Regions from separate parts of the Novosphingobium mangrovi genome, predicted to be linked through region 1. Evidence: predicted binding sites of a transcription regulator. Region 1 holds the regulator's gene; the other holds the start of a gene.
What was found. The regulator LexA, encoded in region 1, represses DNA repair genes until DNA is damaged. The targets are predictions, from matches to a motif close to GTTCCNCNCTTGTTCT.
Positions count from the first base shown of each region.

Region 2: recA (recombinase RecA) is a predicted target of LexA. The motif match lies at 2,350-2,365, and genes of this name have one in related genera.

Region 1 is NZ_JALHAT010000005.1:107,437-112,283, reverse strand. It holds gene moaC (cyclic pyranopterin monophosphate synthase MoaC) at 1-453, shown strand, start outside; gene MTR65_RS05705 (molybdopterin molybdotransferase MoeA) at 450-1,697, shown strand; gene lexA (transcriptional repressor LexA) at 1,820-2,506, shown strand; gene MTR65_RS05695 (ComEC/Rec2 family competence protein) at 2,534-4,438, opposite strand; gene gltX (glutamate--tRNA ligase) at 4,842-4,847, shown strand, end outside.
Region 2 is NZ_JALHAT010000010.1:40,193-45,039, reverse strand. It holds gene MTR65_RS08025 (hybrid sensor histidine kinase/response regulator) at 1-2,042, shown strand, start outside; gene recA (recombinase RecA) at 2,441-3,514, shown strand; gene MTR65_RS08015 (hypothetical protein) at 3,811-4,065, opposite strand; gene MTR65_RS08010 (threonine ammonia-lyase) at 4,082-4,847, opposite strand, start outside.

The DNA.
Region 1 (4,847 bases):
ATGGTCGATGTCGGCGCCAAGGCCGAAACCCGCCGCCTTGCCGTTGCCAGCGGCACGATCACCATGACCCGCGAAGCGCTCGACGCCGTGCGGGCAGGTGATGCCCCCAAGGGCGATGTTCTGGGGACCGCGCGCATCGCCGGTATCCTCGCGGCCAAGAAGACCGCCGATCTCATCCCGATGTGCCACCCCCTGCCCCTCGATGCGGTGAACCTCGATTTCACCTTCGAGAACGAGGAAGAGTTCACCGGCTCCATCCGCGCCACCGCCACCGCCTCGATCACCGGAAAGACCGGCATCGAGATGGAGGCCATCACCGCCGTCTCGATTGCGCTGGTCACCATCTACGACATGGCCAAGGCGCTCGATAAGGGCATGGTCATCTCCGACATCCGCCTCGTCGAGAAGCAGGGCGGCAAGTCGGGCCACTGGAAAGCCGAAGGGTGGGTATGAGCACCGCGCCTTCTCCCGACGTGCCCGTCATGACGCCCCCGATCCCGCTCGAAGAAGCGCAGCGCCGCCTCCTCGCGCTCGCCGACCCGATGCGCCGCGAACATGTCGACATGGCAGGCGCCATCGGCCGCTACCTTGCCGAGCCACTGCTCGCCCGCCGCACCCAACCCGCCGGGCACCTTTCCGCAATGGACGGCTATGCGGTCACCGATGGCGATCTTGCCGGCCCCTGGACCATCGTGGGCGAAAGCGCGGCCGGGCACCCCTTCGTAGGCAGCATGACGCGCGGTGAAGCCGTGCGCATCTCCACAGGCGCCCTGCTGCCCTGCGATGCCGCCGGGGTCATCGTGCAGGAAGACCTCGCGCGCAGCGACACGGCACTCACGCTCACCGGCACAGGCCCCAGCCCGCAGGATCGCCACGTGCGCCGCCTCGGCTCGGACTTCGTAGCTGGCAAGGAGGTTCTGCCCGCCGGAACCCGCATCGGCCCCGCCCAGATCGCGCTCGCCGTCTCGGCCGGACACAGGCACCTGCCCGTCTTCCGCGCGCCCCAGGTCGCGATCATCGACAGCGGCGATGAGCTTTCCTCCGATCCGGAGAACTGCGCCACGCACCAGATCCCGGCCAGCAATGGCGCCATGCTGGAGGCAATGGTCGCCGGGCTCGCGGTCCAGACACGCCGCATCGGACCGGTCGGCGACACGCTCGACGCGCTCCTATCCGCCTTTGACGAGGCCGCCCATGCCGACGTCATCGTCACCAGCGGCGGCGCGTCCGTTGGCGACCACGACCTCATCCGCCCCGCGCTCGAAGCCTGGGGCGCGAAGCTCGACTTCTGGCGCATCGCGATCAAGCCGGGCAAGCCGCTCCTCGTCGCCACCCGCCCCCGCTCGCAGCGCCGCCAGATCATCATTGGATTGCCCGGAAATCCGGTCTCCGCACTCGTTACCGGCTACCATTTCCTGCTCCCGCTGCTGCGCCGTCTGATGGGCGCACTCGATCCCGCGCCCATGGCTGTCACCACCCGTCTCGACGGGGACCTGCCGGCCACCGGCGCACGCCGCGAATTCCTGCGCGGCACCTGGGACGGGGAATGCGTGCGAGCCGTGCGCGTGCAGGACAGCGGGGCCCTGGGCGCTCTTGCGGGCAGTAACGTCCTCATCGACCGTCCTGCGAACGGATCGGAAACACCTTCTGGCGCAAACGTGCGCATCTACATACTCCAGAACGGCGGTATCGCTTGACGTGGGAAATTCTGTTGCTTAATTGTTCTCAGAATGTTCACAAGTGGAACATCCAGAAGAACAGCTGATGCGCGGGAAGCCGAATTTCCGTGTGCGGCAGGCGCAGGAAAGAGGCAGCGAACATGTTGACCCGCAAGCAGCACGAATTGCTCCGGTTCATCCAGACCCGGCTTGACGAAACCGGCATTTCGCCCAGCTTCGAAGAGATGAAGGACGCGCTGGACCTCAAGTCCAAGTCGGGCGTGCACCGCCTGATCTCCGCGCTGGAGGAACGCGGCTTCATTCGCCGCTTGCCCAACCGCGCCCGCGCGCTCGAAGTGCTGCGCCGTGCCGACGAAGGCGGCCAGACAACGGCTCCGGCCGCCAACTCGAACGTCGTGCCCTTCGCCAGGCCCGAAACCGCCGCTCCCGCACCGACGGCCGATGTGATCGAGATCCCCTTGCACGGACGCATCGCTGCGGGCGTTCCGATCGAGGCGCTGGAAGACCAGGCGATCCTTCCCGTGCCCGCCGCGCTTCTGGGCGCGGGTGAACATTACGCGCTGGAGGTTTCCGGCGATTCGATGATCGAGGCAGGCATTCTTGATGGCGATTTTGCCTTGGTGAAACGCACCGATATCGCCAACGATGGCGAGATCGTGGTCGCCCTCGTGCGCGGCGAGGAAGCGACGCTCAAGTACCTGCGCCGTGAAAACGGCATGATCCGCCTTGACCCGGCCAACGCGGCCTATGAACCGCAGATCTATGCGGCCGACGAGATCAAGGTGCAGGGTAAGCTCGCAGGCCTCCTGCGCCGCTACTTCCACTGAGCCGACCGGATCGCAGCGCCCCGCGCGCTATCGATCCGAAGACATCGATGAGGGCATGGGCGGGATGAGGTCCTGCAAGGACATCTCGCCTTTGCGTCCATGCCACCATCCATGCATCCCCTGCCCCTGCGCGACATTGCGCACCACGCCGCGGGACAGATCGACGCTCAGGCCTCCCGTCTGGCTGAGCGTGCCGCGATCGGCCTTGAACCAGCGCGGTCGGCATGCCCGCGGCAGCCAACGATCCGAGATCACGATGTCAGCCCGGTCGCAGGCGGCAGCCAGTTCGCGCTCGGGCACGATGTCCCGGCTCCTCGACAACAGGACGTTGGCTGCGCGCGCCTGCATCTGCAAGGTGATCGAACAGAAATCGGCATTGCAACGCGCGCCCGGATGATCGGGGAGATAGATCGTCTCTCCTCGCAACCCCGCATTCTCCTGGAAATTGTCGCGCACGTAGTCGCTACGCGTGTTGCGTAGCAGCAGCAGCCTTGGCGCATCACGCCCGGCCGTCCGCTCCACAACGCCTACGTTGCGGCCATCCCCGGCGATCAGCAGATCAGGCGGCGACTGATTATAAAGAACAAGAAAGCCCACGAGGCAGGGAACAACGCCCAGCAGACGCACCTTTCCGACCAACAGCGCCAACCAGAAACCTCCGACAAGAAACAGCGAGAAAGCCGCCTCGCCCATGCCCGGCACCAGCGTCACAGCCCCTGGTTGCGCCGAGACCCAATGCGCCAGTCCCAGCACCGCATTGATGGTCCATCCCACAAGGCCCCAGAGCGGCCCGCCAAGGGACACGACATCGGCCGCCAGGGCCAGGACGACCCCGGGCATGATCACAAAGGTCGTCAATGGGATTGCCACGAGATTGGCCAATGAACCGTAGAGCCCGGCCTTGTGAAAGTGGAACAGCGCAATCGGCATCAGGGCGAGCTCGATTACGAGCCCGGTCAGCATGAGCATGCCGAACCACCGCACGCCGCGCATCCAAGGAGATTCTTCACGCGGCCCCAGGAAATTGCGCACGGGCGCGCAGGACGACAGGGCCACGATGGCGAGGACAGCGGCAAAGCTCATCTGGAAGCTCGGCCCCACCACGGCCTCAGGCCATAGAAGCATCACGGCGAATGCCGCCACCGCCAGAATGCGCAAGGACAACGCCTCACGGCCCAGTGCCAGGGCGCCAAGCACGAGCAGCGCCGCGATACACGAACGAACCGTCGGCACCTGCGCGCCAGTCAGCAGTGTATATCCAATCCCCCCGAGCGCCGCGAGCCCGGAAGCCAGCATCGGCAGGCGAACCCGCAGGGCCAAGGCGGGCCACAATGCGAGCGCCCGAACGGACAGAACGTAGATCAGGCCGATTACGGCCGTCACGTGGAGCCCGCTTATGGCCAACAGGTGCGCCAGGCCGGAATCTCGCATGGCCTGCGCATCGTCTGCCGTGATGCCCCCTCGATCCCCCGTGACGAGCGCCACGGCAATGCCAGCCGCCTGCTCATCGACCTGCTCGCGAACATGGCCAGCCAGTCCGCGCCGAATGCGCGCCAAAGGCGCTTCCCCTCCTGCCGCTGGCTCCAGGACGGTCACGGGCTTCAAGATCGTTCCCGAACCGGCGAGCCCGGCAAACCAGGCCGTTCTTGCAAAATTATAACCACCCGGGAGCAGGGGCGCTGCCGGCGGCATGATCCGCGCCTCGAACTGGATGAGACTGCCCTCACCGATCTCCGCCGGTCGGACAGATTCGCCATCGGACAGTTCGTCCGGCAGGTTGAGCCGGATTTTGAGAGCACGCCCGCTTGCCGGGTCGCGCGTGGCGACCACCAACCTGCGCCGCGATTGGGCCGATTGCGGCTCCACCGCGAGCACCCGCCCCGAGAACGCTCCATACAAAGGCCGCTCGATGGGAGGTGTCCCCACCATCATGGAGCGCCCCCAGATCAGGACGCAGCCCCCAGCGACCATCAGAGGCACCCAAAAAAAAGCTTGCGAGACAGTTTGAAACGCACCACATCGCCGCCAGCAAACTCGGGTCGCCAAGCTTGCTGCACAGCACAACGCAATGAGGCCTGCCCATTGGGACGGCTTCGGAAGCGCAAACCATGCCGCGATGCCGGTCCCGAAAGCCACGGAAAGCCACGGGACACGATCGCGACACGATTGCGAAAGAAATCCTTCGATTGCCGCCAAAGCACTCGACAAGTTGCGTTCGCTGTTCCATTGCCGACCCCGCAATGCAGCGTCTCCGGACATGATGTCCGGGCCCACAATTTTACCGGGTCGGGTGACCTCGATCGCCATGCCCGGAATAGGACAGAAGGTGATTGGAATGGCA
Region 2 (4,847 bases), on a different contig from region 1:
CGTGCGATGTCGCGGCCGAGGCCACGGCTGGGCTCGGCGCTCCGCTTTGGACCGCGCAGCTGCGCCGGGCCGGGCGCGGTGACGATTTCCTGATCTGGACCTTTACGCCCCAGTCCGCACCCGATCTTGTCGGGGGCTTCGTGCAGCATCTCGAAGGCGGCCTTGGCCGGGGGCTGGCACGGGCGGGCATCGCCGCGGCGTTGGTCGAGCCAGATGGCACGATCCGCGCGGCCAGTGCGCTCTTTGCGGAACAGGCGGCGGGCGATCCCGAGGCAAGCCTTGTCGGAACCGACTTCATCGAACTTCTCGCCCGTGACGAGAACGATACGATCAGCTGGGCCCGCAGCGAAGGTCATGGCGAGCCTATGGTTCTTTACGCCGTGCCGGTCGCCGATCCCGATACGCCCGATCCGCTCGACGAGACGACGACGCCGTCGTTGATGCTGGCGGTTCCCGCCTCGCAGGGGATCGGCGCGCGCGCCGGGGGCAGCGGGGCTTCGCCGCATCTGGAAGCGCTTCTGGCGCAGCTTCCGCTGGGGCTTGCCATGGCGGATCGCGATGGCCGCCTGCTCTTTGCCAATTCCGCCTTCATGCGGGCTGCTGGCCGTGAGGGCGAGGACGCGCCGACCTATCCCACCGACCTTGTCGTGCGTGAGGACAAGCGGGCACTTTCCGAAGCGATCCGACGCTTTGCGCAAGGCCCCTCCAGCGCGGGCGACATCGCCGTGCGCCTGTCCGCACAGGCCGAGGATCCGGTCTCGCTCAGCCTGGCAGGCGTGCGCGGCCTGGGCGATGCGGCTGTTCTCCTGGGGCTCACCGATACCTCGGAGGAAACGCGCCTCAAGCGCCAGGTCGCACAGGCCACCAAGATGCAGGCCGTGGGCCAGCTGGCGGGCGGTGTCGCCCATGATTTCAATAACGTGCTGACCGCGATTCTGGGCACCTGCGATCTGATGCTGATGCGCCATACTCCGGGCGATTCCGACTACGACGACATCCAGCAGATCCGGGCCAATTCCAACCGCGCGGCCTCGCTGACGCGCCAGCTTCTTGCCTTCTCGCGCCAGCAGACGCTGCGCCCCGAAGTGCTCCAGCTGCCCGACGTGGTGGCCGATGTCGCGCAGATGCTGCGCCGCCTGATCGGTGAGAAGATCGAGCTGGTGGTCAAGCACGACCGCGATCTGGGCCCCGTGCGGGCCGACCCCACGCAGCTGGAGCAGGTGATCGTCAACCTGTGCGTCAATGCGCGCGATGCCATGCAGGGGCGCGGCGACGGCTCGGGCAAGCTCACGCTCTCCACTCGCAAGGTGCTGACAAGCGACGCGCGCACGTCGCGCAGCGAGATCATCCCGGCAGGTGACTACACCGCGCTCATTGTCGAGGACACGGGCGGGGGCATTCCGCCCGAGGTCATCGGCAAGATCTTCGAGCCGTTCTTTACCACCAAGGAGCAGGGCAAGGGCACCGGCCTTGGTCTTTCCACGGTCTATGGTATCGTCAAGCAGTCGGGCGGCTTCATTTTCGCCGAAAGCGAGCCGGGCAAGGGCACGCGCTTTGTGGTCTACCTGCCGGTCTACCATCCCGCGCCGGGCGCGCAGGTGGAAGCTGGCGCGCCCGATGCCCAGGCCCAGGCCGAGGTCGAGCCCAGCCAGTGGGCCGGGGGAGGGCGCATCCTGCTCGTCGAGGATGAGGTGACCGTGCGGATCATCGCCGAGCGCGCGCTGGTGCGCCAGGGCTACGAGGTGACCTGCGCCGAAGATGGCGAAGATGGTCTTGCCAAGGTCGAGGACGTGATCGCGGCAGGGGGCGGTTTCGACCTGGTCGTCTCCGACGTCGTCATGCCGAGCCTTGATGGACCGGGCATGGCGCGCGAGATCCGCGCCATCGTGCCGGGCATGCCGGTGCTGTTCATGTCGGGCTATGCCGAGGAGCAACTGCGCAAGGAAATCGGCCTCGCCAATGCCTGGTTCATGCCCAAGCCGTTTTCGGTGCAGCAACTCTCCGAAAAGGTCGGCGAGGTTCTTGCCCGTACCGCAAAGTAGCGCCGACTCCGCGCGCATCTGTTCGAAACTGTGGAAACGGGCGGTTCGTGCATTCGTGCCGCTGCGGCCATGATGTGCGGGTCTTCAGGACTGGTCTTGGCCTGAGGCACGTGGCGCAAGAAGGTAAAGGCGTGCGGGCGATGATCCGAGGGCGGTGGAGGTGTGTGCCGCCGAAAAGCCACCGTTTCGGAAGGCTTAGGAGCCGTCTTACGAGTGGCCAGAGCGTGCGCGCCGCCGGAATGGGAATGCTGCATGCACCCCGCCGTACGCCCACCGGCAGGCGGTTAAAATTTGTTCAAATGCAGATGTTCCCATCTTGTTCACGTAGAACAAATGGAATACATAGTCCCCGGTGACGTTGACCTTTCCGGTCAGCCCGGTAGCACAGGGGAAGTTTTATGGCTGCTCAGCTCAAGCTGATCCAGGAAGGCAAGGAAAAGGACGCGATGGACCGTCAGAAGGCGCTCGACGCGGCACTCGCACAGATCGACCGTGCGTTTGGCAAGGGCTCGGCTATGAAGCTGGGCTCGAAGGAAACGATGCAGGTCGAGGCGATCTCGACCGGCTCGCTGGGGCTCGACATTGCGCTCGGCATCGGCGGCCTGCCCAAGGGCCGCGTGATCGAGGTGTACGGCCCGGAAAGCTCGGGCAAGACCACGCTCGCGCTGCACGTCATTGCCGAGGCGCAGAAGAACGGCGGCACGGCCGCGTTCGTCGATGCCGAGCATGCGCTCGACCCGGTCTACGCCAAGAAGCTGGGCGTGGACATCGATGAACTGGTCGTCTCGCAGCCGGACACCGGTGAACAGGCGCTGGAGATTACCGACACACTGGTGCGCTCGAACGCGATCGACGTGCTGGTGGTCGACTCGGTCGCCGCGCTCGTTCCCCGTGCGGAAATTGAAGGCGAGATGGGCGATAGCCACGTCGGCCTCCAGGCCCGCCTGATGAGCCAGTCGCTGCGCAAGCTGACCGGCTCGATCAACCGCTCCAAGTGCATGGTGATCTTCATCAACCAGCTGCGCATGAAGATCGGTGTCATGTACGGCAACCCGGAGACGACAACGGGCGGCAACGCGCTCAAGTTCTACGCCTCGGTCCGCCTCGACATTCGTCGCACCGGCCAGATCAAGGATCGTGACGACATCATCGGCAACTCGACCCGCGTAAAGGTGGTGAAGAACAAGGTGGCCCCGCCCTTCAAGCAGGTCGAGTTCGACATCATGTACGGTGAGGGCATCTCCAAGATCGGCGAGATCCTCGATCTGGGCGTGAAGGCGGGTATCGTCGAGAAGTCGGGCTCGTGGTTCAGCTACGACTCGATCCGCATCGGCCAGGGTCGCGAGAACGCCAAGAACTTCCTTAAGGAAAATACGGAAGTCTGTGAGCGTCTCGAAAAGGCGATCCGCGGGCAGCGCGAGGGCCTCTCCGAAGAGATGATGGTCGGCCCTTCGGCAGAAGACGAGGAGTAAGTCTTTCCATGCCTTCGCCGCGAAGCGGTGGGAGGCACGATCGAAACACGAAAAGAGCCCCGACCGGAAGGTCGGGGCTCTTTTCGTTTCGCCGTGATAGGGCGAGACGAAATTCGGGAATGTAGGAGCACGAAAAACAAGAAGGTCTTGATTCAAGGGGCCATCGCCCCTTGACCCCGGAACGGGCGACCTCACCTTTCCCAGCCAGATTAGCGCGAGTGAGGTGAGGGTGGCCGTTCGGGGAACCTGAGGGCGATGGCCCTCGGAACTATTCCTTCAAACCTTGTGGACCTGTCTCAGGAACTTCGATCCAGCAGGTCGAGGAAATTGCGGGCCGCCTCGCGTTCGGCTTCGTCCTTGAAGGCGACGTCAAGGTCGGGGGCCTGTCCGAACATGTGCATGAGCGCCCAGAGCGCGAAGCGGCGCCCGGGGTCTTTTTCCATGCCCAGGTCCACCTTCATCTTTTCCAGTCCGCTCTCGAGCGCGCCGGGGCTGATGGTGGTGGGATCGTCGGTGCCGAAGTAGCGGCGCAATTGGTCGTTGAAATCCATGGCGTGGGCTCGCGTGTCAATCGGTGGAGGTCAAGACCTTTGCGTAGGCCTGCGCGTCGGTGTTGCCGCCCGAGAGGACCACGGCGGTTTGCGGGCCGACTTCGACCTTGCCCGCAAGGACGGCAGCCAGCGCGGCCGCGCCGCCCGGTTCGACGACCAGGCGCAGTTTCTCGAAGGCAAGGCGCTGGGCGCGGCGCACTTCGGCCGGGGTGACGGTCAGCCCGAAGGGGCAGTGCAGCGAAAGTACCGCGAAGTTGATGGGGTGCGTCGCGGGTGTCTGCAGCGCATCGCACGCCGTTGGCGGCGCGTCGGGCCCGACGGACAGGATCTTTCCTGCCGCCAAGCTGCGGCAGACATCGTCCCAGCCCTCGGGTTCAACCGGGACGATGGCCGCGTCCGTGCAGGCAAGCGCGAGGCCGGCGGCAAGGCCACCGCCGCCGCAAGGGGTGACGATCCGGTCGGGCCCGAGCCCGGTCATGTGCCCCATCTGCGCCGCGATCTCGATACCAACCGATCCCTGGCCCTCGATGACCCAGGAATCACCGAAGGGATGGACGAGTGTCGAGCCGCGCTCGGCGCAGAGCCTGCGCGCGACTTCGTCGCGGTCGACGCCGCCGGGGCGGTCGTAGAGCACTACTTCGGCGCCAAGAGCGCGCGTGTTGGCGAGCTTCACGGCGGGGGCATCGGTGGGCATGACGATGGTGGCCGCAATGCCCAGCCTGCGCGCGGCCCAGGCGATCCCCTGCGCGTGATTGCCGCTCGAGACCGCGAGGACCCCGTGT